4 regions of the Streptomyces sp. NPDC006235 genome follow, and region 4 is predicted to be linked to each of the others. Evidence: riboswitches for the same ligand, from Rfam matches in the RefSeq annotation. Region 4 holds a riboswitch; each other region holds the start of a gene.

Region 1 (7,001 bases), on a different contig from region 4:
GTCAAGGGCGTCGAGGACCCGGCGGCCCCTCTCGGTCTGAAGGTGCTGGGCGGCACCGCTCGCCCGCGCGCTGTCGACGGTCGTACCGGGCCGGTACTTGCCGGTCAGGAAGCCCGACGCGAGCGCGTAGTACGGGACGGCCGCCAGGCCGGTCCGCGCGGCGAGGTGCTGGAGCTCGCCCTCGTAGGTGTCGCGGGAGACCAGGTTGTAGTGGGGCTGGAGGGCGACGTACCGGGCGAGCCCCTCGCGGTCGGAGAACTCGATGGAGGCCCGCAGCCGCTCCGCGGAGATGTTGGAGGCGGCGATGTGCCGCACCTTCCCGGCCGTCACGAGTTCGTCGAGCGCGCCGATGATCTCCTCCACCGGCACGTCGGGCTTGTCGTAGTGCGTGTAGTACAGGTCGATGTAGTCGGTGCCGAGGCGCCGCAGGGAGGCGTCGGCGGCGGCCTTGATGTTGGCGGCGGACAGGCCCTGGAACTCGGGGTGCTGGCTGACCTTCGTGGCGACGACGACGTCCGCGCGGTTGCCGCGCGACGCCAGCCACTTACCGAGGACGGTCTCGGACTCGCCGCCCTGGTTGCCGTCCACCCACGCCGAGTAGACGTCGGCGGAGTCGATGAAGTTGCCGCCGGCGGCGGTGTACGCGTCGAGGACGGCGAACGACTGGGCCTCGTCCGCGGTCCAGCCGAAGACGTTGCCGCCGAGGGCGAGCGGGAAGACCTCGAGGTCGGAGGAGCCGAGCTTGCGAAGAGACGTCATGCTCCGCGTCAACGGCCGTGCGGGAGAGGCTCATTCCACAGCGGACGCAAAACTCCCGTAAACGGCCCCGCACGAAACTTCCGCACGAGACCCCGCACGAAACCTCCGCACGAGACCCCGCGCGAAACCTTCCGCACGAGACCGCAAACGCCGCCGTCGCTCAGACGTTCAGGCCCTTGCCCCGCAGCCACGCAAGCGGGTCGATGCCGTTGCTGGACCCACCGGTGTGGACCTCGAGGTGCAGATGCGCCCCGGTGACGTTGCCCGTCGCGCCCACGCGGCCGATGACGTCGCCCGTGCTGACCTTCTGGCCGACGCTGACGCCGATGGACGACTGGTGCGCGTACCAGATCTCCGTGCCGTCATCGAGGGTCAGGACCGTCTTGTAGCCGTACGAGCCGTTCCAGCCCGCCTCGGTGATGGTGCCGCTGTGCACCGCCTTGATCGGCGTGCCCGTGGGCGCGGCGAAGTCGAGGCCGGTGTGGTAGCCGGAGGACCAGTAGGCGCCGGCCTGACCGAAGGTCGAGGTGATGGTGTACGCGGAGGTCGGCAGCGTGTACTGCTTGGCGAGGGCGGCGAGCCGCTCGGCCTCGGCCTTCTTCCGGGCCTCCTCCTCCGCCTTCTCCTTGGCTTCGGCGGCCTTGGCCTTGGCTTCCTTCTCGGCCTTGGCGGCGGCCTCCGCGGCCGCCTTGCGGGCGGCTTCGGCGGCGTCCTGCGCGGCCTTGGTCTCGATCTGCTCCTGCTGGTGCTCGACCTGCGCCATGATCCGGGCGCGCAGTGCCTCACCGGCGCCGGAGGTGCCCTGCTCGGTGTCGGCGGACGCCGTGGCGAGGTCGCTGAGCGGAGTGGCGGAGCCTTCGGGGGTGTCGTCGTCCGAGATGAGGGAACCCACCGAGGGAAGGTCCGGGACGGAGATCGACACCGGCGGCTTGCCGGTCTGGGCGCTGGCCATGCCGCCCGCACCCACGGCGGCTATGACGCCGACGCCGAGGACGGTGGAGCTGCGCGCGAGGCCTCCGCCGCGCTGCTTGGTGACGCGATGCCGGCCACGGATGGGGCGGATGGACTCCGCGGTGGGGTTCCATTCCTGGAACGGGCCCTCGTCGGTGTGGTGACCGCCGTAGCCGAAGGTTTCGGTGTCGCGCTGGTTCGGCGCGGACGGGGCCGCGGGGGCAGGCCGGTTTGACGCCACGTGGGCGTACTCCTTTCCTTCCTTCTCGCCTACCGGGTTAGCTGACGGGTTCGGAGCAGGAAGGTCTCCTACGCGCGTATACCGGCCGTGCTTCCACGGCGGCATCCGCTCGATTCACCCCAAGTGGTGGTTCCCCGGTTCCCTTTCAGGATTCGGCGCGTGCGCACGGAGCCGCCTTCTGTGACGGCTGGGACGACCGCGCTGCGTTATCGAACGTTAATAGACGCGCGGTGGGTATTCCAGCGATTCCGCTTGATCATTAACCTTTTTCACGCGGACCAACCTGCCACGACCAGTCCAAAACGGGCGAGTTGACCGCCACGCAAGTGACTCACGTGTTTTGACGGTGTGTCAGTTGTGATGCGGAGCGGCGTGCTTCATTCACCGACAGTAATGTCGGCGGTAAAGGGAGAACCCAGGAAAAACCGAGGGCCGGAACCCTTTCGGATTCCGGCCCTCGGCCTTCAGTAGCGGGGACAGGATTTGAACCTGCGACCTCTGGGTTATGAGCCCAGCGAGCTACCGAGCTGCTCCACCCCGCGTCGTTGTGACTCCAGTGTACGCCATCCGCGGGACCACTCGCGCACACCCGGTGCTCAGCGGCCCGGGTCGCCCGCGGGGGTGAGGGTCTCCCAGGCGGTGAACAGGTCGTCGGTGCCGGCGGGCCGGGTGCGCACGGCCAGTGCGTGCGCGGCCGGGACCGACCGGCCGAGGCGGCCCTCCAGGCGATGGAGGACGGCCTCCAGGTGCGGTCCGAGTCTCCCCTTGATCCGGCCGCCGCACAGCACCCGGGCACGGACTCGCCCCGTTGGCGACGGGCGTGCAGGGCGAGCGCGGCCGTCAGCCGGTCCTCGGCCTCGCCGTAGAGGTCGACGCCCTGGTGCCGGGCCGTCTCGGCGATGTGTGCGGTGGCGGCGAGCGCGACACCGACGTGCCGGAAGCTGCGGCAGGTCTCCTGGGCGACACCGTCCCGGTACGTGGCCTGCCCGGACCAGTACGCCGTCGTCCGCCGCGGCGTGGCGAGGCCGGAGCCGGGCACGGTGAGCGGAGCGGGGCCGTCCTTCTCCAGGTAGAAGTAGGCGGGCACGCGTTCCCGGAAGCGCTCCAGGGCGTGACCGAAGGCCCGGTGGTCGTCGAGGAAGACGGCGATGGCGATGACCGCGTCGGTCGCCACCAGGTCCCAGCTCCCGGTGAAATCCGGGTCGGTGACGGCGACTTCGGGGAGACGGGCCGTGCGCAGCATGCGCTCGAAGCGCCGCACGCGCTCGGCGGGCCAGCCGGCACCCGGGGTGTGCCGCACGATCTCCGCGGCCCTGGCCCAGACCGACCCCGCCCGTGACGGTGAAGAGGGCCTGGGTGTAGGCGGCCAGTGCGTCCGCGCGTTCCCCGGCGCAGCCCCGGCCCTCCAGGTCACCGGCCGGGCAGACGACGGTCCCGTACGGCTCGGCCCGGTACCGGTACGAGCCGTACCTGCTGTCCCGCATGTCGAGGTACGCCTTCAGCCAAGGCTGCTTCCCGGCGGTGACGTGCTCGCGTACGGCGTCCAACCGGGCCTTGGCGACGAGGACGCCGGGGTGGGTGAAGGGGGCGTCGGCGGGCAGGGCCGGGCCGTGGGCCGGAGTGTCCGCGTCGACCGCTCCGCACGAGGAGGCGAAGAGGGCGAGCGCGGTGAGCAGGAGCGCTGCCGTACGTCGTCTTCCCGCTGCCCGCATGGCCGCTGGCTCCGCGCTGTCGTACCGGCCCTGGAGGCAGCGTGACCCGCGGGGCGGCCGGGCCGCAGGATCTGTTGGGCCGATCGGCCCGCGCTCAGTGCGTCAGGTGGCGGTTCGGGGCCTTGGCGCGCTCCTCGTGCTCCGGGAGGACGAGGACTTCCACTCCCCCGGCCGCCAGCAGGCCGCTGCCGTCGGCGTCCGCCACGAAGGTGTCCGGCTCGCGCCAGGCCGTGACCACGCGTCGTACGCCCGCGTCGAGGATCAGCCGGGCGCAGGGTGCGGGGCGGGAGGCCCGGCGGGCGCAGGGCTCCAGGCTGCTGTAGACCGTCGCGCCGGCGAGCCTGGGATCGGCCGGGTCGAGCTTGGCCAGGGCCGCCTCCTCGGCGTGCACGAGCGGGTCGCCGCCCTCGCGGGAGTGGCCGCGGGCCAGCTCGGTGCCGTCGGCCGCGACGACCACCGCGCCGACGCTGAACGCCGTGTCCGACGGCGGGCACTGTGCGGCCAGTTCGCAGGCGAGGGCCAGCCAATGGTGGTCGGCGGCGACGGGCAGGGGGCCGGTGCCGGGGGCGGTCGGCTCGTAGCGCATGAGGACCACGTCCTCGATCCGCCGGGTCTCCAGCAGCCGGAGCCGGCCGGACTGGTAGCCGCCGGGCCCGAAGAGGCGGGGTGCCCCGGGGTCGCCGACGAAGAGCGGGGCGAGGACCAGCTGGAGTTCGTCGGCCAGGCCCTGGGTGAGGAGCTGGGTGTGGATCAGGCCGCCGCCCTCGACCATGAGGCGTCGTACGCCCCGGACGTCGTGCAGGTGGGTGAGGAGCCGCCGCCAGTCGAGGTCGGCGCCGAGGGGGACGACGTCGGTGGCGTCGGCGGCATCGGTGCCATCGGCCGTGGCGAGGCCGAGGGCACGGGCGCGTTCGGCGCCCTGGTCGGTGGTGTAGAGGACCTTCTGGCCGCCGGTGTGCCAGAACTGCGCCGCCGGGTCGAGGTCGCCGGAGCCGCTGACCGTGACCTTGAGGGGGTACTCCGGCAGACCGGCTGCCGTGCGGGCGGCCCGCCGCTCGGGTGAGTTGACCAGCAGGCGCGGGTTGTCGGCGCGGACGGTCCCGGCACCGATCAGGATCGCGTCGACGGACGCCCGGACCTCGTCGACCCGGTCGAAGTCGGCCGGGCTGGACAGGAGCAGGCGTTCGGGGCCGGTGTCGTCCAGGTAGCCGTCGAGGGAGACGGCGGCGGACAGCAGGACGTACGGGTGGGGCATCGACGCTCCCGGCTCGTGGAGACTCGTGGCGGACGGGTGAACGGCGGACTGGTGGGACGGCGGACCGACGGACGGCCTTGGTTCAAGTTTGAAACAAACCTACACTGGGTGCATGACGACTCGCTGGCTCACCCCCGAGGAGCAACGCGCCTGGCGCGCGTACATCGCCGCCTCCTTGCTCCTGGAGGACGCGATCGACCGGCAGCTCCAGCAGGACGCCGGCATGCCGCACCTGTACTACTCCATCCTGTCGGTCCTGTCGGAGTCCCCGGAACGGCGGCTGCGCATGACCGATCTCGCCGAGCGCCTGAAGATCACGCGCAGCCGGCTGACGTACGCGGTGACGCGGCTGGAGAAGGACGGCATGGTGCGGCGCGAGGCCTGCCGGTACGACAAGCGGGGCAGCATCGCGGCCCTGACGGACGACGGGTTCGCCGTACTGGACCGGGCGGCGCCCGGGCATGTCGAGACGGTACGGAGCTTCCTGTTCGACCGGCTCAGCAAGGAGCAGGTGGAGCAGCTGGAGGAGATCTCCACGGCGATCGCGCAGGGGCTCCAGGAGGACGGGACGCGGCCGGCGTCGGACGACGTGCCGTGGCGACGGAGGTCCTCCACGGCCTGTTCGTGACTCACCTCACAACACACCTCGGTCTCACCGCTTCTCATTGCTTCAAATTTAAAGCAAGGGTAGGGTTCCGGACGTGGATCTGCTTCAAATCTGAAGCAGACTGCAAGCCGACGGCTGTGCAGCCGAACAGGAACGGAACCCGGAGGCCCCGCATGCCCGACACCCCCGCTGTCCTCGCCACCCCGCGCTCCCGCGTCCGGGTCCCGCTGCGCTTCCACGACGGCTACGAGGTCGACGCCGAAGTCGTCACCTTCCACGGCCTGGCCGACGGCCAGGAGCACGTGGCCGTCGTCCTGGGCGAGCCCGGGCAGGTTCCGCTGGTGCGGCTGCACTCCGAGTGTCTGACCGGGGACGTGTTCGGCTCGGCCCGCTGCGACTGCGGCCCGCAGCTGCGCGAGGCCGTCGAGCGCATAGCCGAGCGCGGCGGCGTGCTCCTCTACCTCCGACAGGAGGGCCGGGGCATCGGCCTCTACAACAAGCTCGACGCGTACGCCCTCCAGGACGAGGGCCTCGACACCTACGAGGCGAACGCGGCCCTGGGGCTGCCGGAGGACGCCCGCGACTACACGGCGGCGGCCCAGATGCTCCGGGCCCTGGGCGTCGGTGAGCTGGACCTGCTCTCCAACAACCCCGACAAGGCCGCCCAGCTGCGCGATCTGGGCGTGGCAGTCCGCGACCGCGTCCCCACGGGCGTCTTCACCACCGCGCACAATGTCCGGTACCTGCGCGCGAAGGTCCTCCAGACCCAGCACACGCTGCCGCTCGCCGCGCTGACAGGGCTCAGCGCGGGCTGAGCCTCCAGGCCCGGCCGGGTGCGTGAACGGGGCGGCTTGCCCCTTGGCTCATCGGGTACAGCCTTTGAAAGAGGGCGACCTCTGCAGTACCCGGAGCTTATGGAAAGTGACCGTTTCGTGACCGATCTCGACGGCCCCGGCGATCCCCGGGCGAGGAGACGGGGCGATGGCCCGGAGGCCGTGGCGGCGCAGATCGCCGAGGCCGTGGAGAGCCTGACGGCTCTGTGGTCGGTCGCCGCGCAGGACGCCTCCCTGCGGCTGTCCCTGCACCAGCTGCGGGCACTGCGCACCCTGGAGGCGGCGCCCGGCCTGAACCTGACGGCCCTGGCGGACCGGCTCGACATCGGCCTCCCCACGGCCAGCCGCCTGTGCGACCGCCTGGCGGCGGCCGGCCTCCTGGAACGCGCCCCGCACCCGGACACCCGACGCGAGGTGCAACTGTGGCTCACCACGCACGGGCGGCACGTCCTGGGCGACGTCGCCGGCCGCCGGGCACGGGCCCTGACCACGGCGCTGGCGGCGATGGAACCGGCGGAACGGGTGGCGCTGAGCAGGGGGTTGCGGGGGTTTCTGGCGGCACGGCGCGCGGAGATCCCGCGCGTCGACGGGGCCGAGCGGGACGCCGGGCCTGACGCGGCTGGCCCTCCTCCCCGGACCGACC
Region 2 (7,001 bases), on a different contig from region 4:
GGTGCTGGTCCACTCGGCGAGCTTCGGGTCCAACGCGCAGGCCATGGCGGCAGGCCTGGCGGTGCTGTCGGTGATGGAGAACGAGCAGATCGTCGCGGGGGTCCGGGCCACCGGGGAACTGTTCAGATCCCGGCTCGCGGCGCTGACGGACAAGTACGAGATGCTCGCCGACGTCCGCGGGCGGGGCCTGATGATCGGCATCGAGTTCGGCCGGCCCAAGTCGCTGAAGCTGCGCAGCCGCTGGGCCATGCTCCAGGCCGCGCGCAAGGGACTGTTCGCGCAGATGGTCGTCGTACCGCTGCTCCAGAAGCACCGCATCCTCACCCAGGTCTCCGGCGACCACATGGAAGTGATCAAGCTGATCCCGCCGCTGATCATCGGGGAGCGGGAGGTGGACCGGTTCGTCGACGCGTTCACGGCCGTGATGGACGACGCGCACGACGGGGGCCTGGTGTGGGACTTCGGCAAGACACTCGTCAAACAGGCGGTGGCGAACCGCTGACCTTTTGCCTCTGAGGCAAGAAATTTGCCGCTGGGGCAAGGGTGCGGCTGAATGGAGGCATGAGCTCCTCCGAGACCGAGCGGCCCTCCGGGGCCGCCCCGTCGCCCGACCAGGCAGCGGATGCGCTGCCCGCCGTCGCGCCGCAGCTGCGGTCGCTGCGGCGCCAGGCCTCACTGACCCTGGAGGCCGCGGCCCGCGCCGCCGGGCTGTCGCCCGCCCACCTCTCCCGCCTGGAGACCGGGCAGCGCCAGCCCTCCCTGCCGATGCTGCTCGCGCTCGCCCGCATCTACGGTACGACCGTCGCCGAGCTGCTCGGCGAGACGGCCGCCGCCCGGGACGCCGTGATACGCGCCGCCGACATGGAACCGACCGAGGCGGGCGGCTGGACGTACTGGCAGGCCGGCGCGCCCGGGCGCGGGATGCAGGCCCTGCGCGTGCACGTCCCGTACGGCTCCCAGGGCGACATCGTCCGCGTCCATCCCGGTGAGGAGTGGCTCCATGTGCTCCGGGGACGGCTGCGGCTGCGCCTCGGCGACACCACGCACCAGCTCGCGCCGGGCGACAGCGCTCACTTCGACTCGCTGACCCCGCACCGGATCGCCGCCCAGGATCCGGACGGTGTCGAACTGCTCTTCGTCCACACCCTCTTGCAGAGTCCCACGGCCGCGTTGTGCCTGGGCCCCACCCCGGGAGACAGGCCGTGAAGGACATGGAGGAGAAGTTTCCCCGCGCCCTGTGGGTGCGGCTGTTCATCTACCTCGTCGTGGGCCATGTCTTCGCGGCCTTCGTGTATCTGCTCTTCGAGGTGGGCGCCAAGTAGCCGCCGGGCCGGCGGCGGCTGTCAGTCCAGCAGCCGCTCGCGCAGCCGCTCCCGGGTCTGCGGGGTGAGCCCGAGCCCCTTCTCCAGGTAGGTGTCGACGCCGCCCCAGGTCTCCTGGATGGTGTCGAAGGCCGCCGTCAGGTACTCGGCGCGCGCGTCGAACAGGGGGCTGAGCAGCTCCATGACCTCGGGGGAGTAGGCCGAGGCGGCGGTGCTGCTGCGGTGCACCTTGTAGCGGCGGTGCTTGGCGTTGGACTTCAGGTAGTCGTCGACGATCGCCTCGCGCTCGACGCCCAGGGCGAGCAGCGTCACCGCGATGGACAGACCCGCGCGGTCCTTGCCCGCCGCGCAGTGCATCAGCGCGGGGACGCTGTCCTCCGCGAGCGCGTGCAGCACCCGGGAGTGCTCGGACGTGCGGCTCCGGATGATCGTGCGGTACGAGGCGATCATCCGGTCCGCGCCCTTGCCGTCCGCGAGGATCGCGCGCAGTTGGTCCAGGTCGCCGTCGCGCACCATCTTCCAGAACTCGGCGCCGTCGGCGGGGTCGCTCAGCGGCAGGTTCACATTGCGCACACCCGGCAGCTCGACGTCCGGCCCTTCGAGCTTCTGGTCGGCCGCGTTGCGGAAGTCGAAGATCGTGTGCAGGCTCAGGGTGGTCAGGAAGGCGGCGTCCTCCCCGGTCGCATGGGCCAGGTGTCCGCTGCGGAACAGCACTCCCTGCCGCACCCGCCGTCCGTCCACGGTCGGAAGTCCGCCCACATCACGGAAGTTGCGCACTCCAGCCAGCTCGGGCTCGGTCGACGGGACCTGCTGTGTCACGAGGGCTCCTCCCCTTCGGCGCCGCCGGCGCGGCTCGTCGACGGGCATCACTCGACGATACGACATGCCTGCCTGGGGCAATGAGTTGTCCACAGGCGTTGCCGGGAGCCCCCGCGGCCCTTGATGATGTCGGAGCCTGGTCGCCCCTGGTCGGGCTTGTTCGAATCTGTGAGGCCTTGATGCTGGACATCTCCGAAGACGGTCGTACATGGGTCCTCTCCGGGCCGGCCAGCAGCTACGCCGTCCATGTCACCGACCGGGACGAACTGCTGCACCTGCACTGGGGCCCCCGGATCGCCCTCGCCGACGCCGAGGCCCTCGCCGTCCGGCCGCTGCCGGACTACTGGCCCTTCGAGTCACCGCTCGACGGACGCGAGGAGTATCCGGTCGAGGGCGGCCCCCGTTTCACCCGGCCCGCCCTGTCCGTACGCACCGGCGAGCGGCGCGGCACCGAGTGGACCTACGAGGGCCATGACGCCGAGGACGGTGAGCTGCGGCTGCGCTTCCGCGACGGCGACCTGGCCATCACGCTGCACTACCGGATGCGCCCCGGGACGGACGTCGTCGAACGCCGGGTGACCCTCGACAACCACGGACCCGCCGTCGAGGTGCTGCGCGCCGACTCCGCCACCTGGACCCTGCCCGACCGCGACTCCTGGCGGCTGTCCCAGCTGCACGGCCGCTGGGGTGCCGAGTCCCGGCTGGAGCGCTCCGGCCTCACCCACGGCGAGAAGGTCATCGGCAGCCGCCGCGGCCACACCGGTCACCAGCACCTGCCATGGGTCGCGCTCGACACCGACGCGACCGAGGAGCACGGCGAGGTCTACGGATGCGCCCTGGGCTGGTCCGGGTCTTGGCGGATCGCCGTGGCACAGCTCCCGGACGCGCGCGTGCAGATCACCGGCGGGGCCGGGTACGACGAATCGGGCCTGCTGATGCTGGGCACGGGGGAGTCGTACACGACCCCCGTCTTCGCCGGGCTCTGGAGCGACGGCGGCCACGGCGGGGCCAGCCGCGCCTGGCACGCCTACCAGCGGACGTACGTGGTCCCGGACGCGGACCAGGACCGGCCGGTGCTGTTCAACTCCTGGGAGGCCACCGAGTTCGACATCTCCGAAGAACAGCAGCGGGCGCTCGCAGAGCGGGCCGCCGCCATGGGTGTCGAGCTGTTCGTGGTCGACGACGGCTGGTTCGGGACGCGCACCAGCGACCGGGCCGGGCTCGGCGACTGGACCCCCAACCCCGACCGCTTCCCGGGCGGACTGAAGCCGCTCGCCGAGCACGTGCACGGCCTCGGCATGCGGTTCGGGATCTGGGTCGAGCCGGAGATGGTCAACCCGGACAGCGAGCTGTACCGCGCGCACCCGGACTGGGTGCAGTACCAACCGGGACGAAAGCGGACAGAGTTCCGCAATCAGCTCGTACTGAACCTCGCCCGCGAGGACGTCCAGGAGTACCTCTGGGGGCAGCTCGACGGACTCCTCTCCAGCGCGCCGATCGACTACGTCAAGTGGGACTTCAACCGCTGCTTCACCGACGCCGGGTGGCCGGACGACCCCTACCCGCAGCGGCTGTGGGTCGACCACGTGCACGCCCTGTACGCCCTGCTGGACCGGTTGCGGGCCGCCCACCCCGGGGTGGCCTTCGAGTCCTGCTCGGGCGGCGGCGGCCGGATCGACCTCGGTGTGCTCGGCCGCACGGACCAGGTGTGGACCTCGGACAACACCGACCCGCTCGACCGGCTCGCCATCCAGCAAGGCTTCAGCCAGATCCACCCGGCCCGGGTCATGGCCGCCTGGGTCACCGACAGCCCGAACGCCATGCTCAACCACCGGGCCAGCTCCCTGCGGTTCCGGTTCGTCAGCGCCATGGCCGGGGTGCTCGGGGTCGGCGGCGACCTCACGAAGTGGACGGAGGAGGAACTCGCCGAAGCGCGGGAGTGGGTGGAGCTCTACAAAGAGATCCGGCCCGTGGTGCAGCGCGGCGACCTGTACCGGCTGCGCCCGCCGGAGGGGGGCCTGAGCGCCGTGCAGTACGTCCTCGGCGACGAGATCGTCGTCCTCGCCTGGCTCCAGGCGCAGCGCTACGGCGAGCCCGTTCCGGCGCTCCGGCTGCGGGGTCTCGACCCGGCAGCATCGTACGAATGCCTCGAAACGGGCGAAGTTCACCGGGGAGTCGTACTGCTCCATCACGGGCTGCGGGTCGGTCTGCGCGGGGATCTGGATGCGACTGTCGTCCGGCTTAGGCGTATGTAGTCTTTCTGTCCGAATAGGGAGCGCTTCAGCTGTTTAGGTATAACGTGCCCCGGCTGTAAAGGAGATGAGGCCGGGGTGCGTGAGCATCGTCATATTCGTGACGATGTGTTGTTGCCATGTGCACGTAATTCCGGCGTTGTTCAGGGGTATTGCGGGAAGCTGGAGATCGGTAATCCACGCTCCGTGACGGAAAAAATGTCGGCGCGTCAAGAAAAATGCCGTCACGGGCAACCGCGAGCTTGTCCCTTTGCGTCCTGGTCGCTTACGTTCCCCACCAATCCGGACGGACGCCTAATCCTGCCGCCGCCCGGAGCCCGCACACACTGACCCGACGTACGGCAGGAGCGGGGGACCCACAGGTAAGACGCCTGTTCCGGTTCCCGGAACGGCTTGGGGTTAAGCCGCGCCTCGGCGTGGCCGGGCATCTCCAGTCCGAACCCGACAGCTCACCTCGCAGGCGACGGAGAGGAATTCGCCATGCCCGCGAAGGGTAAGCATCGCCGCCCGAAGTCCCAGCGTTTCACCCGCTCCATCGCCGTCGCCGGAACCGGTGGGGCCGCTCTCGCCCTTCCGCTCATGGGGGCCGCCGGCGCCCACGCCGCCACCCCGCAGTCGGCTCCGGAAAAGGCCGTCCAGTCCGCGCCGGCAGCCGAGAAGAAAGCCACCGAAAAGGCCACGGGCGCCCGCTCGTACACCGTGCGGGCCGGTGACTATCTCGCGAAGATCGCCGACGAGCAGAACGTCGACGGCGGCTGGAAGAAGCTCTACTCGGACAACCGTGACGCCGTCGGCGACGACCCGTCGCTGATCCACCCGGGGCTGAAGCTGGCGATCGGCAAGAAGGCGGCGGCGAGCGAGTCCCCGGCCCCGTCGAAGCCCTCGGCTCCCAGGCCCTCGAAGTCCTCGGCGTCGAAGTCGTCCGCCGCCGAGTCGCCCGCGAAGCCGGCCGCCGCCAAGCCCGCCGCCGCGACGTCCAGCGGCTACACCCTCCCGGTGGAGGGCGCCACCGTCGGCACCCCGTACCACATGTCCGGCAGCATGTGGTCCAGCGGCTACCACACCGGTGTCGACTTCGTCGTCCCGACCGGCACCTCGCTCAAGGCCGTCAGCGCGGGCGCGGTCGTCTCCGCCGGCTGGGGCGGCGCGTACGGCAACCAGGTCGTCATCAGGCTGAACGACGGCAGCTACGCGCAGTATGCCCACCTGTCCTCGCTCTCCGTCTCGGCCGGCCAGACCGTGAGTGCCGGGCAGGAGATCGGCCTGTCCGGTGCCACCGGCAACGTGACCGGACCGCACCTGCACTTCGAGATCCGCACCACGCCGGACTACGGCTCGGACGTGGACCCGGTCGCCTTCCTGCGCTCGCACGGCGTCTCCGTCGGCTGACCGACCGCGTCACCACCTGCCTGACACGCGACCGAAGGCCGGACCCCGATCCCCGGGTCCGGCCTTCGGTGTGTGCGCGCACCTTCCGGTCGCCCCAAGGGATCGACAGCGAGCGGCAGTTGGGACACAGTGATCCCGTCCGGAGCGCAAGCGCTTTCTAGAGCCTTCCAGGCGGATCCCCCAAGGAGATGTGTCCCGTGCCGACCACTCGCAGAGCGTTCGCCACCCTGGCCGCCGGAGCCGCCGTGGCGGCCCTCGTCCCGGCGGGCGCCGCGCATGCCGCACCCCGGCACCGCCGCCTCATCGCCCGGGACGACTTCCGTCACGGTCTCGCCCAGTGGGCGACCGAACTCCAGGACGGTGGCACCGTGACCGCCTCTCGCGGCGTTCTGGAGATCGACGTGCCGAGCGGGGCGACCGTATGGTTCAGGCAGCGGCTCGACGGGCCGTATGTCCTCGAGTACACCGCCACGCCCGTCTCCGAGGGCGGGGCCAACGACCGCGTCTCGGACCTCAACAACTTCTGGAACGCGACCGACGTCCGCTCCCCGGGCGACCTCTTCGCCACGCCGCGCGGTGGGGCGCTGGAGGAGTACGACCACCTGACGACGTACTACGCCGGTTACGGTGCCAACTACAACACCACGACCCGGCTGCGGCGGTACGTCGGGGAGCCCGGTGTCCGGCCTTTGATCTACGACTACACCGAGCCGCTGCTGGTGCCGGGCGAGCCGAACCGGGTGCGGATCGTCTCCGACGGTTCGACGGTGCGGTGGTGGAACAACGGGAGGCTCGTCTTCGACTACCGCGATCCGAAGCCGTACACGAGTGGGCACTTCGGCTTCCGGACCGTGTGGAGCCACTTCCGGATCACGGGATTCCGGGTGTGGCGACTGACCCCCCAACATCGCTGACGGGTGTCCTATTCCGGAGTTGGTGAACACTTGGGGAGTGGCTTATCTCACCGCCCGTCAACCCTTTCCTACGGTCGCGTAAGTCACATTCGAAGGTGAATCATGTGCTGCTGTGGCAGACGATTCGAAGAGTGACAGCAGAGCAGTGATCGGGTCGTACGTGGCGGTGGGGGACAGCTTCACCGAGGGCGTCGGTGATCCCGGCCCCGACGGGGCGTTCGTCGGCTGGGCCGACCGGTTCGCCGTCCTGCTCGCCGACCGCCGGCCCGAAGGCGACTTCCAATACACCAACCTCGCCGTGCGCG
Region 3 (7,001 bases), on a different contig from region 4:
GAGGGGCGGATCGTCTTCCTCGGGGCGCCGGTGGACGAGACCTCGGCGAACGACGTGATGGCCCAGTTCATGTACCTCGAGCACCAGGCCCCCGACCGCGACATCTCGCTCTACATCAACTCCCCCGGCGGCACCTTCCACGCCATGGCGGCCCTCTACGACACGATGCAGTACGTCGCCTGCGACGTGGAGACGGTCTGCCTGGGGCAGGCCGGCGCCGCCGCCTCGGTGCTGCTGGCGGCGGGCACGCCCGGCAAGCGATCCGTGTTGCCGGACGCGCGTCTGGTGATCCATCAGCCCGCGCTGCCCGAGCCGGTCCGCGGGCAGGCCGGCGATCTGGCGATCCAGGCCGAGGAGTTGCTGCGGATCCGGACCCGCATGGAAGAGATGCTCGCACTGCACACGGGCCGCACCCGGGAGCAGGTGAGCGCGGACATCGAGCGCGACAAGGTCCTCACTGCCCAGGAGGCGGTGGAGTACGGCCTGGTGGACCGGATCGTCCCCCACCGCAACGCCACCCTGGCCCCGCCGACGGGAGAGTGAGCCGCCGGTGCTCCCGCCCGAACTGCCGCCGCTGCCCGCACTGACCCGCGCCGAGGCGGAGTTGATCGACCGTTACCTGGAGGTCGTCGACCTGCTCGGCCGGATCAACCCCGCCCTGCCCGGCGACACCTACCGCGGACTGCGCGCCGCCCAGGCCCTGGTCGGCAAGGCGACCGCACTGCGTGACGCATTGACCCTGATGCACCAGCGGGGTGAGACGGAACTGCACTCCGGCACCCTCGGCCGGGCACTGCGGGTGCTGGACGGCGAGCGGCGCACGGCACGCGTCACCCTGCCCCCGGAGTCCGTCAGTTGACGCGGATGCGCCGGCCCGGACGCCCGCCCGCTCGGCGGAGCGTCCGGGCCTGAGTCCAAACGGACCGAATGACGTACCCCTGTTCGGAGTAGACGGGAGTCCTGTTTTTGGGCCCTCACAGTTGCGCAACGCGCGTAGCCGAGGGGCGGAATGGGACATTCCATTGCTGGTCCGGCGGTCCATGACCCCGTGGACGGTGGCTCGAACACAGGCGTGTCCACCCGAACGGGTGAGTGGTGAGTAACAACACAAATCCCCGGTTCGGTTGGGATTTCCGGACATGCATGAGCCAAGATCCGTGTCTGACGACAAGCCCCCGCCACAGCGGCGGGGCGGTCCGGGCGGACGCCGAGTCCTGCCGCCGCCTGGATGACCGGTCGACAGAAGTGCATCGGCAGGAGTGGAGGACCCAAGCACGACGGGTCGCCGGGACGGTCACGCCATGACCGGACCCGAGTAGCCCTTGGGGTGAAGCCGCGTCAGCGGCCGGGCAACTTCGCCAGCCCGAATCCGACAGGTCATCCTTCACAGGCGGCTGACGAAGGGTTGCGCATGACTGCGCTCAATCGTGTCCCGTCGCTGATGGTCCGGGCCGGTACGGCCTCGGCCCTCACCATCGCCGCCGTGGGCGGCTCGATCGTGGCCCCCGGCTTCTCGTCCGAAGCAGCGGCAGCCACACCGGCGACCAAGGCACTCCAGATCGCGGCCTCGAAGAAGGGTTCGCCCTACAAGTACGGGGCCACCGGTCCGCACAGGTTCGACTGCTCCGGGCTCACGCTGTATTCGTTCAAGAAGGCCGGCAAGAAGCTCCCCCGCACGGCCGCCCAGCAGTACAACAAGACGCGCCACATCTCCGCCAAGAACCGCAAGGCCGGAGACCTGGTGTTCTTCCACTCGGGCAGCAACGTGTACCACGTGGGTATCTACGCGGGTAAGAACAAGCTCTGGCACTCCCCCAAGAGCGGGGACGTGGTGCGGCTGCAGAAGATCTGGACCAAGAGCGTCTGGTACGGGCGCGTGAAGTGATCCGCCCGGCCTGCGGCGGCGCCCCTGCCGCGCCGCCGCACGCCGGAGCGTGACACGGCCTCAAGTGGTTACCCGTCCCCCATGGCCGAGCACCGTCCCTGCACCGCACGCGGCGAGACCCCGCTGCAACGCGCCGACCGGAACTTCGTCGAGCTGCTCCAGGAGCTCCGGGTCACCCAGACGGGCGTACAGATCCTGTTCGCGTTCCTGTTGTCGCTCGCGTTCACCTCGCGCTTCACGTCCCTCGACACGGTCCAGCGCGTCACCTACGTCATCACGCTGCTCCTCGCGGTCCTGGCCGCGGCGCTGTTCACCGCGCCGGCCGCGCTGCACCGCTCGCTCTTCCAGCAGGGCGCCAAGCCGCGCATCGTGCAGGTCTCCTCGCGACTGGCCACCACCGGCCTGGTCGTGCTGGTGTTCGCCTTCAGCGGTTCCGTGCTGTTGGTGGTGGATGTGACGACCAGTCGGGCCGGTGGCATCGCCGCGGGCGCGGCGACGTTCCTGGTCTGCGTCGGCCTGTGGGGGCTGCTCCCCCGGCTGGTGCGGCGGGCGGGGCTGCGCGAGGAGACACGCGGCGGCCCCGAGCGACCTGAAGCCACCGTCGAGGAGCCCGCGCCCCAGGGGGCCGTCCGGATCCCCGCGCCGCTGCGCGGCACCATCAGGCAGCCCTCAGTGGTTCGAGAAGGAGCAGCACACCGAGAAGCGTCAGCGCGGCGCCGGTGACCCCCTCGACGGCCCGCGCGGCACGCGGCTCCCGCAGCCACCGGCCGAGCCGGTCCACCAGCAGTGCCACGGCCGGGAACCACAGCAGCGCCAGGACCACCACGATCAGCGCCAGCAACAGCGTCCGGGGCAGCGCGGGACTGCCCGCGGGCACGAACTGCGGCAGCAGGCTGAGGAAGGTGATCGGCGCCTTCGGGTTGAGGGCGTTCGTGACGAAGCCCTGTCGCAGGGGACGCGCGGCGGACGAAACGGTCTCGACAGCCACGGCAGGCGGCCGCCGCAGCGACCACAGCGTCCGCAGTCCCAGGTACAGGACATAGCCGCCGCCCACCAGCTGGAGCGCGCGGAACAGCGCGGGCACGGCGGCCAGGACCGCGGCGACCCCCGCCACGGCCAGCGCGGTGTGCAGCAGCAGCCCGCCGGCGACACCGAGGGCGCAGGCGATGCCGGCCCGGCGGGAGACCAGGGCGTTGCGCACGACGACGGTGAAGTCGGCGCCCGGCATGGCGACCATGCCGGCGGCCACCCCGGTGAAGGCGATGAGTTGTCCGTCCATACGGCCAGACTGCCGGGTCGAAGCCTTCAGCAGGTATTTTGAATGTCCTGGGTGAGCCTTAAGCATCGCTTTGGTCTGCGGAGGTCAGCGGCATGTACGACCCGACCCGGCTCGCGGCGCTCGTCGCCGTCGCGGAGGCCGGGTCCATCACCCGGGCCGCCGAGCGCCTCGGCTACACCCCGCCCGCGCTCTCCCAGCAACTGGCGAAGCTGGAGCGGGAGGCGGGCTCGGCGCTGCTGGTCCGGCATCACCGCGGGGCGCGGCTGACGGCTGCGGGCGAGCTGCTGGTGGCACGGGCCCGGCGGGTGCTCGACGAGCTGGAGCAGGCCCGTCACGAACTGGCCCGGCTGGCCGGTCTGTCGGGCGGCGTCCTCAGGCTCGGCACGTTCCAGACGGCGGGCATCCATCTGCTGCCGCCGGTGCTCAGCGCGTTCCGCCGGGCTCATCCGGATGTGGAGCTGTCCGTCGCCGACTACGAACCACCGGCCGGTGTCACGGCCGTGGCCGCCGGTGAGATCGACCTGGCGCTGACCCACACCTACCAGCCCGCCGACGCCCTGACGTTTCCGGCCTCCGTCCGCTCGGAGCCGGTGCTGGTCGAGGAACTCGTTCTGGTGACCGCCCCGGGTCATGCCCTCGCCGACGGCACGGCCAGGCTTCCCCTGACGGAACTGGCGGGTCAGCCGCTGATCAGCATGGCGCCGGAGCATCCGTCCCGGCAGGGTGTGGAGGCGGCGCTGGCCAGGGCCGGGGCCAGCCCGTCGGTCCTGGTCTCGACACCCGGGTATGCGCTGGTGTGCGCGCTGGTCAGCGCGGGGCTCGGGGTGGGCGTCGTACCGGAGATGGTGGCGCGGACGTCGGTCACGCCGGTCGGGGTGCGCCCGCTCGGGGCGGGCGAGCTGCGCCGTACGATCTCCGTCGCCTATCGGGGCGAGGAGGCGGCGCCTGCCGTGGAGGCCTTCCGGGCCTTGTTGCGCGGGGCGTTCGGCCGCGCGCGGCACACGTCACAGACGCGGTGAGGTCACGGCTCCTGCTTCCTCGCCGTCGGCACGGGCTGGGCCGGGACGGTCCACGGGAGTTCGATCGAGATGGTCTTGCCGCCCTCGCGGGTGGGGCGGATCCGGAGCCTGCCGCCGCATTCCGCGGTCAGCCAGCGGATGATGACGAGACCGCGGCCGTTGTCCTGCTGGACGGCGGCGGGCAGGCGTCTGGGGAACCGCGGGTGGCTGTCCGTGACACCGATGCGCAGCTGTTCGTCGCGGTCCAGTGCGACGTCTACCGTGAAGGTGGGGGACTGTCCGAAGGTGTGCTGGACGGCGTTGGTGGCGAGTTCGGAGATGATGAGCCGGATGGAGTCGGACACTTCCGTGTCCGCCGGCAGGCCCCACTCCGCCAGCGTGCCCACCACATAGGCGCGCGCCGCGGAGACCGAGGCGGGATCGCTCGGCAGAGTGACGGATGCTTCCAGATGGTCTGCCATGGCGACGTCGTCCCTTTCCCACGGGACCGCAGTCCGACACGGAGCGGAAGGTTCGAGTACGGTCCCGGACTGGTGCTTCGTCGCCAGAGTGCCACCAGAACACCCCTCAAGGGCGGCGATCCACCAAGATATGCATATATCTGTCGCTCAAAGCGGTGAACTCTACGACGCGAGACCGTATTTGGGTGGCTCGGAAGGAGTAGGGAGGAGCCCATGCAGCACGGTCCCGCGGTGCGCCGCCGGAAATTGGGCGCCGAACTTCGCGCGCTGCGCACCTCGGCGGGGCTCACCAGTGGTGAGGCGGCCCGGCTGGTGGGCTGGCACCAGTCGAAGGTCAGCCGTATCGAGACGGGCACGAGCGGGGTGAAACCGGCCGATGTGCGGTTACTTCTCGACGCGTACGCCGTGGCGGACAGGCAGCTGCGCGAATTGCTCATGGTGCTGGCGGGGTCCGAGGACAGCGACGGCCGGACCCACTGGTGGCACGCCTACCGCGGAGTGCTGCCACCCACCTACCGGGACTTCATCAGCCTGGAGTCGCAGGCCGGCGCGATGCGCACGCTGGAGACCACCGTCGTCCCGGGGCTGCTCCAGACGCCCGAGTACGCGCGTGCGGTGACGAAGGCCGCGGTGGAGGGCCTGCCCGAGGACCGGCTCGACACGCTGGTCGAGGTGCGGCTGGCCCGGCAGGACGTACTGCGCGCGGATCCGCCGCTGGAACTGAGCGCCGTCCTGGACGAGGCGGTGCTGCGGCGGGAGGTGGGCGGGCCGGGGGTCATGGCCCGGCAGCTGGAAAGGCTGGTCGAGGCGGCGCGGCTGCCCCAAGTGCGGCTCCAGGTGCTGCCGTTCGCCGCAGGGGCGCACATCGGCGTTACCGGCCCTTTCGTTATCTTCTCATTTTCGAGCACATCCGATCTGGATGTGGTTGTTCTCGACCACTTGACGAGTAGCCTCTACCTCGAACGGAAAGAAGACCTCCAGGCCTACACGGAGGCCTTCAACGCCCTTCAGATCCACGCCCTTTCGCCCGAGGACTCGTTGGATTTCATCGCCGGGACAGCCGCCGGCGCGTAAGGAGGCACCATGCGTGCACTGCCTCGTCACGTCCCCTCAAGCATCGAACTGCACGGTGTGCGGTGGCTGCGCAGCAGCTACAGCACCGGCGCGAACAACTGCGTCGAGACCGCGCGTCCGGACGTCCCGCCCTGGGCCGGACTGCTCGCCGTGCGGGACTCCAAGGACCCGGCCGGGCCCGCGCTGCTCTTCTCTGCGAGGAGCTGGGCGGAGTTCACGGCCGCGGTCGACCGCATCTGAGCCGCATCCGAGCCACGTCCGAACCACCTTTCCGATCAGTCCGTCGTCGAGCGACGCACGGCCGTGTCACGCCGACTCATGGCCGCGTCTCGCCGATCAGTCGTACAGCGCCTTCGATCTGTTCCCCGGTCAGGTCCGCGCGGGCGGTCAGCCTGAGCCGTGAGACGCCGTCGGGTACGGAAGGAGGACGGAAGCAGCCCACGGCCAGGCCCGCCGCGCGGCACTCGGCCGCCCAGCGCACGGCGTCCTCGGGGGAGGGCGCCCGCACCGAGACCACCGCGGCGTCCGGACGTACCGCTTCCAGGCCCGCGGCGGTCAGGCGTGCGTACAACTCGCCCGCCACCGCGCGGGCCCGCGCCGCGCGCTCCGGCTCGCGGCGCAGCAGCCGCAGGGCCGACAGGGCCGCCCCCGCCGCAGCGGGGGCGAGACCCGTGTCGAAGATGAACGTCCGTGCCGCGTTGACCAGGTGGTCGATCACCCGGGCGGGGCCGAGGACGGCTCCGCCCTGGCTGCCGAGCGACTTGGACAGCGTGACCGTCACGACGACGTCGTCGGCGCCCGCGAGCCCCGCCGCGTGCGGGGCGCCGCGGCCGCCGTCGCCGAGGACGCCCAGGCCGTGGGCGTCGTCGACCACCAGTCCGGCGCCGTGCTCCCGGCACGCCTCGGCGAGCGCGGCCAGCGGCGCCGCGTCGCCGTCGACCGAGAAGACCGTGTCGGACACGGTGATCGCCGTGCCCTCGTGTGTGTGCAGCGCCTTGCGCACGGCGTCCGGCTCGGCGTGCGCCACCACCTGGGTCGTGCCGCGGGCCAGCCGGCAACCGTCGATGAGCGAGGCGTGGTTGCCCGCGTCGGAGACGATGAGGGAGCCGTGCGGGGCCAGCGCGGTGACCGCCGCGAGGTTGGCCGCGTAGCCGGAGGAGAAGACGAGGGCCGCCTCGAAGCCGCAGAAATCGGCCAGTTCCTGTTCGAGTTCGGCGTGCAGTTCGGTGCTGCCTGTGACGAGCCGGGAGCCGGTCGAGCCGCCGCCCCAGAGCCGCGAGGCC
Region 4 (7,001 bases):
CCCGCCGGTCGAGGGCATCGGCTACGAGCTGCTGGCCCTGGCCGTCCGCGCGGAGGCGGAGGGCGTCGACCCGGAGGCGGCCCTGCGAGCGGCGGCCCGCGCGTACCGGGACGCGATCAGGGAGGCGGAGCAGGGCTGAGACCGGCCGGGGAGGAGAGGGGAGGAAGGGGAGGGGAGGGGGGGGGAGGGCGGGGAGCCGGATACCGTCGGGGAGTGACCGACCAGCCCCAGCCCAGCACCCCGGCCGCCGCTCCCGACCTCTTCACCTGGGAGTTCGCGAGCAACCCCTACCCCGCCTACGCCTGGCTCCGCGAGCACGCCCCCGTGCACCGCACCAAGCTGCCCAGCGGCGTGGAGGCCTGGCTGGTCACGCGGTACGCCGACGCCAAGCAGACGCTCGCCGACCACCGGCTCTCCAAGAACCCGGCGCATCACGACGAGCCCGCGCACGCCAAGGGCAAGACCGGGATCCCCGGCGAGCGCAAGGCCGAGCTGATGACGCACCTGCTCAACATCGACCCGCCGGACCACACCCGACTGCGGCGGCTCGTCTCCAAGGCGTTCACGCCCCGCCGGGTCGCCGAGTTCGCGCCGCGGGTGCAGGAGCTCACCGACACCCTCATCGACGGGTTCGCGCGGAAGGGGTCCGCCGACCTCATCCACGAGTTCGCGTTCCCGCTCCCCATCTACGCCATCTGCGACCTGCTCGGCGTCCCCCGCGAGGACCAGGACGACTTCCGCGACTGGGCGGGGATGATGATCCGTCATCAGGGCGGGCCCAGGGGCGGCGTGGCGCGGTCCGTGAAGAAGATGCGCGGCTACCTCGCCGACCTCATCCACCGCAAGCGGGAGGCGCTGCCCGACGAGCCCGCCCCTGGCGAGGACCTCATCTCCGGCCTGATCCGCGCCTCCGACCACGGTGAGCACCTCACCGAGAACGAGGCCGCGGCCATGGCCTTCATCCTGCTGTTCGCCGGCTTCGAGACCACCGTGAACCTGATCGGCAACGGGACCTACGCCCTGCTCACCCACCCCGAGCAGCGCGCGCGCCTCCAGGCGTCCCTCGCCGCCGGGGAGACCGGCCTCCTGGAGACCGGCGTCGAGGAACTCCTGCGCTTCGACGGCCCCGTCGAACTCGCCACCTGGCGGTTCGCCACCCAGCCCCTCACCATCGGCGGGCAGCACATCGCGGCCGGCGACCCGGTCCTCGTCGTCCTGGCCGCCGCGGACCGGGATCCGGAGCGGTTCGCCGATCCGGACGTGCTGGACCTCGCCCGCCGTGACAACCAGCACCTCGGCTACGGCCACGGCATCCACTACTGCCTCGGCGCCCCGCTCGCCCGCCTGGAGGGCCAGAGCGCGCTCGCCACGCTCCTCACCCGCCTTCCGGACCTGCGGCTCGCCGCGGATCCGGCCGAGCTGAGATGGCGCGGCGGCCTCATCATGCGCGGGCTGCGCACGCTGCCGGTGGAGTTCTCACCGAATAAACATGACACGCCGTCAGGCCTGTGATCTTCACGTGATCTGCGCGGCATGAACTTGTGACAAGTGATCGTCTGCCGATACGTTCACCCATCATCAGCGCGGCCCGGGAAACCCTGCGCCGCGCCGGTCACTGCTGTCTCGCGAAAGGTCTCCGTATGCTCTCCGGGAACGGTCGGCACCGTCGCCCCCGCCAGGCTCCGGCTCTCCTCGTCGCGGCCGGGGTCACCGGCTCCGCCATCGCGATCCCGCTCCTCGGAGCCTCCGGTGCCAGCGCGGCCGACGGCACGACCTGGGACCGGGTCGCGGACTGCGAGACCGGCGGCGCCTGGAGCCAGAACAGCGGCAACGGATACTTCGGCGGCCTCCAGTTGTCCCAGGAGGACTGGGAGAACCACGGCGGCCTCGACTACGCCCCGAGCGCCGACCTGGCCAGCCGCTCCCAGCAGATAGCCGTGGCCGAGAGAATCCTCGCCGACCAGGGGGTCGGCGCCTGGCGCACCTGCGGTCTGCTCTCCGGCCTCGAACAGGACAAGGGCTCGGGCGCGTCCGACTCGTCCGCTCCGACGGACTCGCCCGGACTGCTCGACTCCTCCGAGTCGGACGAAACCACCAACTCCGACAAGTCACCTGATTCTTCCGATTCCTCGACGCAGGACCAGTCGCAGGATCCGTCCCGGGAGCAGTCCCAGGACCAGCCCCGGGATCAGTCGCAGGAGCAGGAGCCCGGCAGCTCCCCGTCACCCACTCCCGAGAGTGGCGAGCCCGGCAAGTCGCCGCATGACGACCGCTCTTCCGCCCCGACCGACACCACTTCCGGCCGCCACCGCGGCCCCAGCGCCGACGAGGACGCCAAGGCCGAGGACGGCCGTCCGTCCGGGTCCGCCGGACGGCACGCCTCGCGCGACGGCGAGGCCGCCCGGGAGGTGGCGGACGGCTCCTATACCGTCCGCCCCGGCGACAGCCTCTGGTCCATCGCGAACTCTCTTGACCTCAGCGGCGGATGGCACGCGCTCTACGTCGGGAACGAGACGGCTGTCGGCACCGACCCGAACCTCATCCGCCCCGGTCAGAAGCTCACGGTAGGGGTCGAAGCGGACGAGCGGTAGCCGGTGGGGCAGTACGGAAACGGGGGCGGAAGTCACCCCGAAACCGTGCGAGTTCACGTCCCCGTTCGTGGCTAATGTCCTTTATCGGTGCGGTGAGAGATAGATCTCAGAAGCCCTGATCGTCTTTGAAATTCCGCGGATCTCATGTCTACGGTCATGACCGCTCGTCACCGCGAGCCCCGGCTGCCGCAACGCCGAATCCTGCCAGCGGCCGCACGGGAACAGTCGTCGCGTCAAGCGCCGTAGGCAGGAGCGGGGGACCCAAGGTAAGTGCCCTACCGGCCGGTTGTGCCGGAAGGGCTTGGGGTGAAGCCGCGTCCCGGGAGGGACGCGGCCGGGCAACTCAACCGGCCCGAACCCGACAGCTCACCTCGCAGGCGTCGGTGAGGGGATCTCTCCATGCTGTTTTCCGGCAAGGGCACGCACCGCCGTCCGTCCAAGGCCTCTCGGGTCATCGCCATCGCCGGTGTCACCGGTGCCGCCGTCGCCGCCCCGCTGATGGCGGCCGGCAACGCCTCCGCCGCCACCGCCTCCGAGTGGGACGCCGTCGCCCAGTGCGAGTCCGGCGGCAACTGGTCCATCAACACCGGCAACGGCTACTACGGCGGTCTGCAGTTCTCCGCCTCCACCTGGTCCGGCTACGGCGGCACCAAGTACGCCTCCACCGCCGACCAGGCCACCAAGTCCCAGCAGATCGAGATCGCCGAGAAGGTTCTCGCGAGCCAGGGCAAGGGTGCCTGGCCGGTCTGCGGCAAGGGCCTGTCGAGCGCCGGCTACAGCGGCGGCTCCGAGCAGAGCAGCGGCTCCACCGAGACCCGCCAGACCGAGCAGCAGCCGGCCTCCCGCTCCGACGAGCGCCCGGCCCAGACCCAGAAGACCCAGAAGACCGTCACCACCCCGACCGGCAAGAAGGTCAAGAAGGGCGACGGCGAGTACAAGGTCGTCAAGGGTGACACCCTCAGCTCCATCGCGACCGAGCAGAAGGTCGAGGGCGGCTGGGAGAAGCTGTTCGACCTGAACAAGGACATCATCACGGACGCCAACCTGATCTACCCGGGCCAGCAGCTGCACCTGAAGTAAGCAGCGGCCCACCCCCGTCCCCCACGGGCTCCCCGCCCCGGCGCGTCACCCCCCGTGCGCGCCGGGGCGGGGTTTTTTCTGCCGGTCTTTTTCTGCCGGTCTTTGCGATCCGGCTTTGTTCCGTTCGGAAACAATTTACTCTCGGTTCTGTCCATGGGGTGGGCGACCCGGTGGCCGATCGCCCGGAGCCGGTTAGGCTCATGTCGCGAGCCACCGCGGCCCGCGCCTCGCCGGGCCCCCGCGGCCCGCGTACCCGCGTCACATGAAGAAGGAGATGCTCGTGCCGTCCATCGACGTCGTCGTAGCCCGGGAAATCCTGGACTCCCGAGGCAACCCCACGGTCGAGGTCGAGGTCGGCCTCGACGACGGCAGCACCGGTCGTGCCGCCGTCCCGTCCGGCGCCTCCACGGGCGCCTTCGAGGCCATCGAGCTGCGTGACGGCGACTCGAACCGCTACCTCGGCAAGGGTGTGGAGAAGGCCGTCCTCGCGGTCATCGAGCAGATCGGCCCGGAGCTCGTCGGCTACGACGCCACCGAGCAGCGCCTGATCGACCAGGCCATGTTCGACCTGGACGCCACCGACAACAAGGGCTCCCTCGGCGCCAACGCCATCCTCGGCGTCTCCCTCGCCGTCGCCCACGCAGCCTCCGAGGCCAGCGACCTGCCGCTGTTCCGCTACCTGGGCGGTCCGAACGCGCACCTGCTGCCGGTGCCGATGATGAACATCCTGAACGGCGGCTCGCACGCCGACTCCAACGTGGACATCCAGGAGTTCATGATCGCCCCGATCGGCGCGGAGTCCTTCTCCGAGGCCCTGCGCTGGGGCGCCGAGGTCTACCACACGCTGAAGAAGGTTCTGAAGAGCAAGGGCCTGGCCACCGGCCTCGGCGACGAGGGCGGCTTCGCCCCGAACCTCGGCTCCAACCGCGAGGCCCTCGACCTCATCCTCGAGGCGATCAACGAGGCCGGCTACACCCCCGGCGAGCAGATCGCCCTGGCCCTCGACGTGGCCGCGTCCGAGTTCTACAAGGACGGCGTCTACACCTTCGAGGGCAAGGAGCGCTCGGCGGCCGAGATGACCGAGTACTACGCGGAGCTCGTCGACGCGTACCCGCTCGTCTCCATCGAGGACCCGCTGTTCGAGGACGACTGGGAGGGCTGGAAGACCATCACCGCCAAGCTCGGTGACAAGGTCCAGCTCGTCGGCGACGACCTGTTCGTCACCAACCCCGAGCGCCTCGCCCGCGGCATCGAGGAGGGCGCCGCCAACGCGCTCCTGGTCAAGGTCAACCAGATCGGCTCTCTGACCGAGACCCTGGACGCCGTCGAGCTGGCCCAGCGCAACGGCTTCAAGTGCATGATGTCCCACCGCTCCGGCGAGACCGAGGACGTCACCATCGCCGACCTGGCCGTCGCCACCAACTGCGGCCAGATCAAGACCGGCGCCCCGGCCCGCTCCGAGCGCGTCGCCAAGTACAACCAGCTGCTGCGCATCGAGGAGATCCTCGACGACGCGGCGGTGTACGCCGGCCGCAGCGCGTTCCCGCGCTTCAAGGGCTGACCCGGCCACAAGACGCAGCGTCGTACGTACGTCCCCGTACGCGGTCCCGTACCGTGTCCGGGGACGTACGCGCGTATGACGGTGGAGCGGGAGGCGGACAGACATGGCCGTGAAGGACCGGGACCGGTTCTCCACCGCGACCAGGATCCGGCTGCTCGGCGAGCAGACCGCGGCCCGGGTCTACCGTTCCCAGACCAAGCGCCAGGCCCGCCGCTCCCGGCTGACCGGCCGGGCCGCGCTGCTCGCCCTGGTGATGTGCTCGCTGATCGTGGCCCTGGCCTACCCGATGCGGGAGTACGTCTCGCAGCGCGCCGAGATCGACGACCTCCAGCGCGAACAGCAGCAGGCCCGGCAGCGCGTCGAACGGCTGCGCGACCAGAAGGCGCGCTGGCAGGACGACGCGTACGCGGAGCAGCAGATCCGGAAGCGGTTGCACTACGTCATGCCGGGGGAGACGGGATTCATCGTCGTCGACCCGCACGCGGCGAGGCAGTCGCACGCCGACCTCGGGGCGGCCGACCGTCCCTGGTACTCGAACGTCTGGGACGGGGTCGACAAGGCCGACGCCTCCGACCAGTGAAGTGACCCGAGAGAACACCCAGAGAAAGACAGCCTGAACACAGTCATGGAAACGCCCCCGCCGACCACTCCGCGCACCGAGCCCACCGACGCGGACGTCGAGGCCTTCAAGCAGCAGCTCGGCCGGCCCCCGCGCGGCCTGCGCGCGATCGCGCACCGGTGCCCGTGCGGGCAGCCCGACGTCGTCGAGACGGCCCCGCGGCTGCCGGACGGCACGCCGTTCCCCACGCTGTACTACCTGACGTGCCCGAAGGCGAACTCGGCGATCGGCACGCTGGAGGCGAACGGCGTGATGAAGGAGATGACCGAGCGGCTGGCCTCGGACCCGGAGCTGGCGGCGGCGTACCGGGCGGCGCACGAGGACTACATCCGGCGCCGTGACGAGATCGAGGAGCTGCAGAACTTCCCGAGCGCGGGCGGCATGCCGGACCGGGTGAAGTGCCTGCACGTGCTGGTGGCGCACTCGCTGGCCGCGGGGCCGGGTGTGAACCCGCTGGGCGACGAGGCGCTGGCGATGCTGCCGGAGTGGTGGCGCAAGGGTGCGTGTGTGACGACCGTCGAGGAGGACGCCCAGTGACCCGTGTCGCCGCCGTGGACTGCGGTACGAACTCCATCCGGCTCCTGGTCGCCGACGCCACTGTGTCCGATGGCGCCTCCGGCGCGGGTGCCACCGGCGAGCTGGTCGACCTGGACCGACGGATGACGATCGTGCGGCTGGGGCAGGGCGTCGACCGCACCGGCCGGCTCGCCCCCGAGGCGCTGCAGCGGACCTTCGCGGCGTGCCGCGAGTACGCCGGGATCATCAAGGAGCACGGGGCGGAGCGGCTGCGGTTCGTGGCGACCTCCGCCTCCCGGGACGCCGAGAACCGGGACGAGTTCGTGCACGGCGTGCTGGACATCCTGGGCGTCGAGCCCGAGGTGATCTCCGGGGACCAGGAGGCCGAGTTCTCCTTCACCGGCGCCACCAAGGAGCTCGCCGGGCGCGACCACCTGCCCAAGCCCTACCTCGTCGTGGACATCGGCGGCGGCTCGACCGAGTTCGTCGTCGGCGACGACCATGTCCGTGCGGCCCGCTCGGTGGACATCGGCTGTGTCCGCATGACCGAGCGGCACCTGGTCCGGGACGGGGTGGTGAGCGACCCGCCCTCCACGGAGCAGATCGCGGCGATGCGGGCGGACATCGAGGCCGC

Evidence for each region. A riboswitch is a leader RNA that binds a small molecule or an ion and turns the genes downstream of it on or off. The one in region 4 is predicted to bind cyclic di-AMP.
Region 1: another riboswitch for cyclic di-AMP. It lies ahead of ABZ192_RS34890 (M23 family metallopeptidase); the one in region 4 lies ahead of ABZ192_RS30280 (transglycosylase family protein).
Region 2: another riboswitch for cyclic di-AMP. It lies ahead of ABZ192_RS03010 (LysM peptidoglycan-binding domain-containing M23 family metallopeptidase); the one in region 4 lies ahead of ABZ192_RS30280 (transglycosylase family protein).
Region 3: another riboswitch for cyclic di-AMP. It lies ahead of ABZ192_RS08575 (C40 family peptidase); the one in region 4 lies ahead of ABZ192_RS30280 (transglycosylase family protein).

What each region holds. Positions count from the first base shown of each region.
Region 1 covers NZ_JBEXSR010000043.1:422-7,422, forward strand. Annotated here, with positions in the region: gene ABZ192_RS34885 (aldo/keto reductase) at 1-759, opposite strand, end outside; gene ABZ192_RS34890 (M23 family metallopeptidase) at 920-1,951, opposite strand; cyclic di-AMP (ydaO/yuaA leader) riboswitch at 1,963-2,119, opposite strand; tRNA gene ABZ192_RS34895 (tRNA-Met) at 2,420-2,493, opposite strand; gene ABZ192_RS34900 (hypothetical protein) at 2,548-2,739, opposite strand; gene ABZ192_RS34905 (hypothetical protein) at 3,184-3,708, shown strand; gene ABZ192_RS34910 (dihydrofolate reductase family protein) at 3,758-4,918, opposite strand; gene ABZ192_RS34915 (MarR family transcriptional regulator) at 5,031-5,546, shown strand; gene ribA (GTP cyclohydrolase II) at 5,699-6,340, shown strand; gene ABZ192_RS34925 (MarR family transcriptional regulator) at 6,458-7,001, shown strand, end outside.
Region 2 covers NZ_JBEXSR010000002.1:178,355-185,355, forward strand. Annotated here, with positions in the region: gene ABZ192_RS02985 (aspartate aminotransferase family protein) at 1-502, shown strand, start outside; gene ABZ192_RS02990 (XRE family transcriptional regulator) at 562-1,206, shown strand; gene ABZ192_RS02995 (DUF6126 family protein) at 1,203-1,322, shown strand; gene ABZ192_RS03000 (tyrosine-protein phosphatase) at 1,344-2,141, opposite strand; gene ABZ192_RS03005 (alpha-galactosidase) at 2,321-4,396, shown strand; cyclic di-AMP (ydaO/yuaA leader) riboswitch at 4,708-4,869, shown strand; gene ABZ192_RS03010 (LysM peptidoglycan-binding domain-containing M23 family metallopeptidase) at 4,874-5,782, shown strand; gene ABZ192_RS03015 (DUF6250 domain-containing protein) at 5,980-6,696, shown strand; gene ABZ192_RS03020 (SGNH/GDSL hydrolase family protein) at 6,842-7,001, shown strand, end outside.
Region 3 covers NZ_JBEXSR010000005.1:215,415-222,415, forward strand. Annotated here, with positions in the region: gene ABZ192_RS08565 (ATP-dependent Clp protease proteolytic subunit) at 1-543, shown strand, start outside; gene ABZ192_RS08570 (hypothetical protein) at 551-859, shown strand; cyclic di-AMP (ydaO/yuaA leader) riboswitch at 1,206-1,408, shown strand; gene ABZ192_RS08575 (C40 family peptidase) at 1,412-1,885, shown strand; gene ABZ192_RS08580 (DUF6328 family protein) at 1,967-2,608, shown strand; gene ABZ192_RS08585 (LysE family translocator) at 2,544-3,164, opposite strand; gene ABZ192_RS08590 (LysR family transcriptional regulator) at 3,257-4,183, shown strand; gene ABZ192_RS08595 (ATP-binding protein) at 4,186-4,644, opposite strand; gene ABZ192_RS08600 (helix-turn-helix transcriptional regulator) at 4,858-5,718, shown strand; gene ABZ192_RS08605 (DUF397 domain-containing protein) at 5,728-5,958, shown strand; gene ABZ192_RS08610 (8-amino-7-oxononanoate synthase) at 6,035-7,001, opposite strand, start outside.
Region 4 covers NZ_JBEXSR010000032.1:98,495-105,495, reverse strand. Annotated here, with positions in the region: gene ABZ192_RS30295 (nucleoside triphosphate pyrophosphohydrolase) at 1-139, shown strand, start outside; gene ABZ192_RS30290 (cytochrome P450) at 214-1,512, shown strand; gene ABZ192_RS30285 (transglycosylase family protein) at 1,641-2,591, shown strand; cyclic di-AMP (ydaO/yuaA leader) riboswitch at 2,820-2,986, shown strand; gene ABZ192_RS30280 (transglycosylase family protein) at 2,991-3,671, shown strand; gene eno (phosphopyruvate hydratase) at 3,952-5,232, shown strand; gene ABZ192_RS30270 (septum formation initiator family protein) at 5,336-5,812, shown strand; gene ABZ192_RS30265 (DUF501 domain-containing protein) at 5,858-6,388, shown strand; gene ABZ192_RS30260 (Ppx/GppA phosphatase family protein) at 6,385-7,001, shown strand, end outside.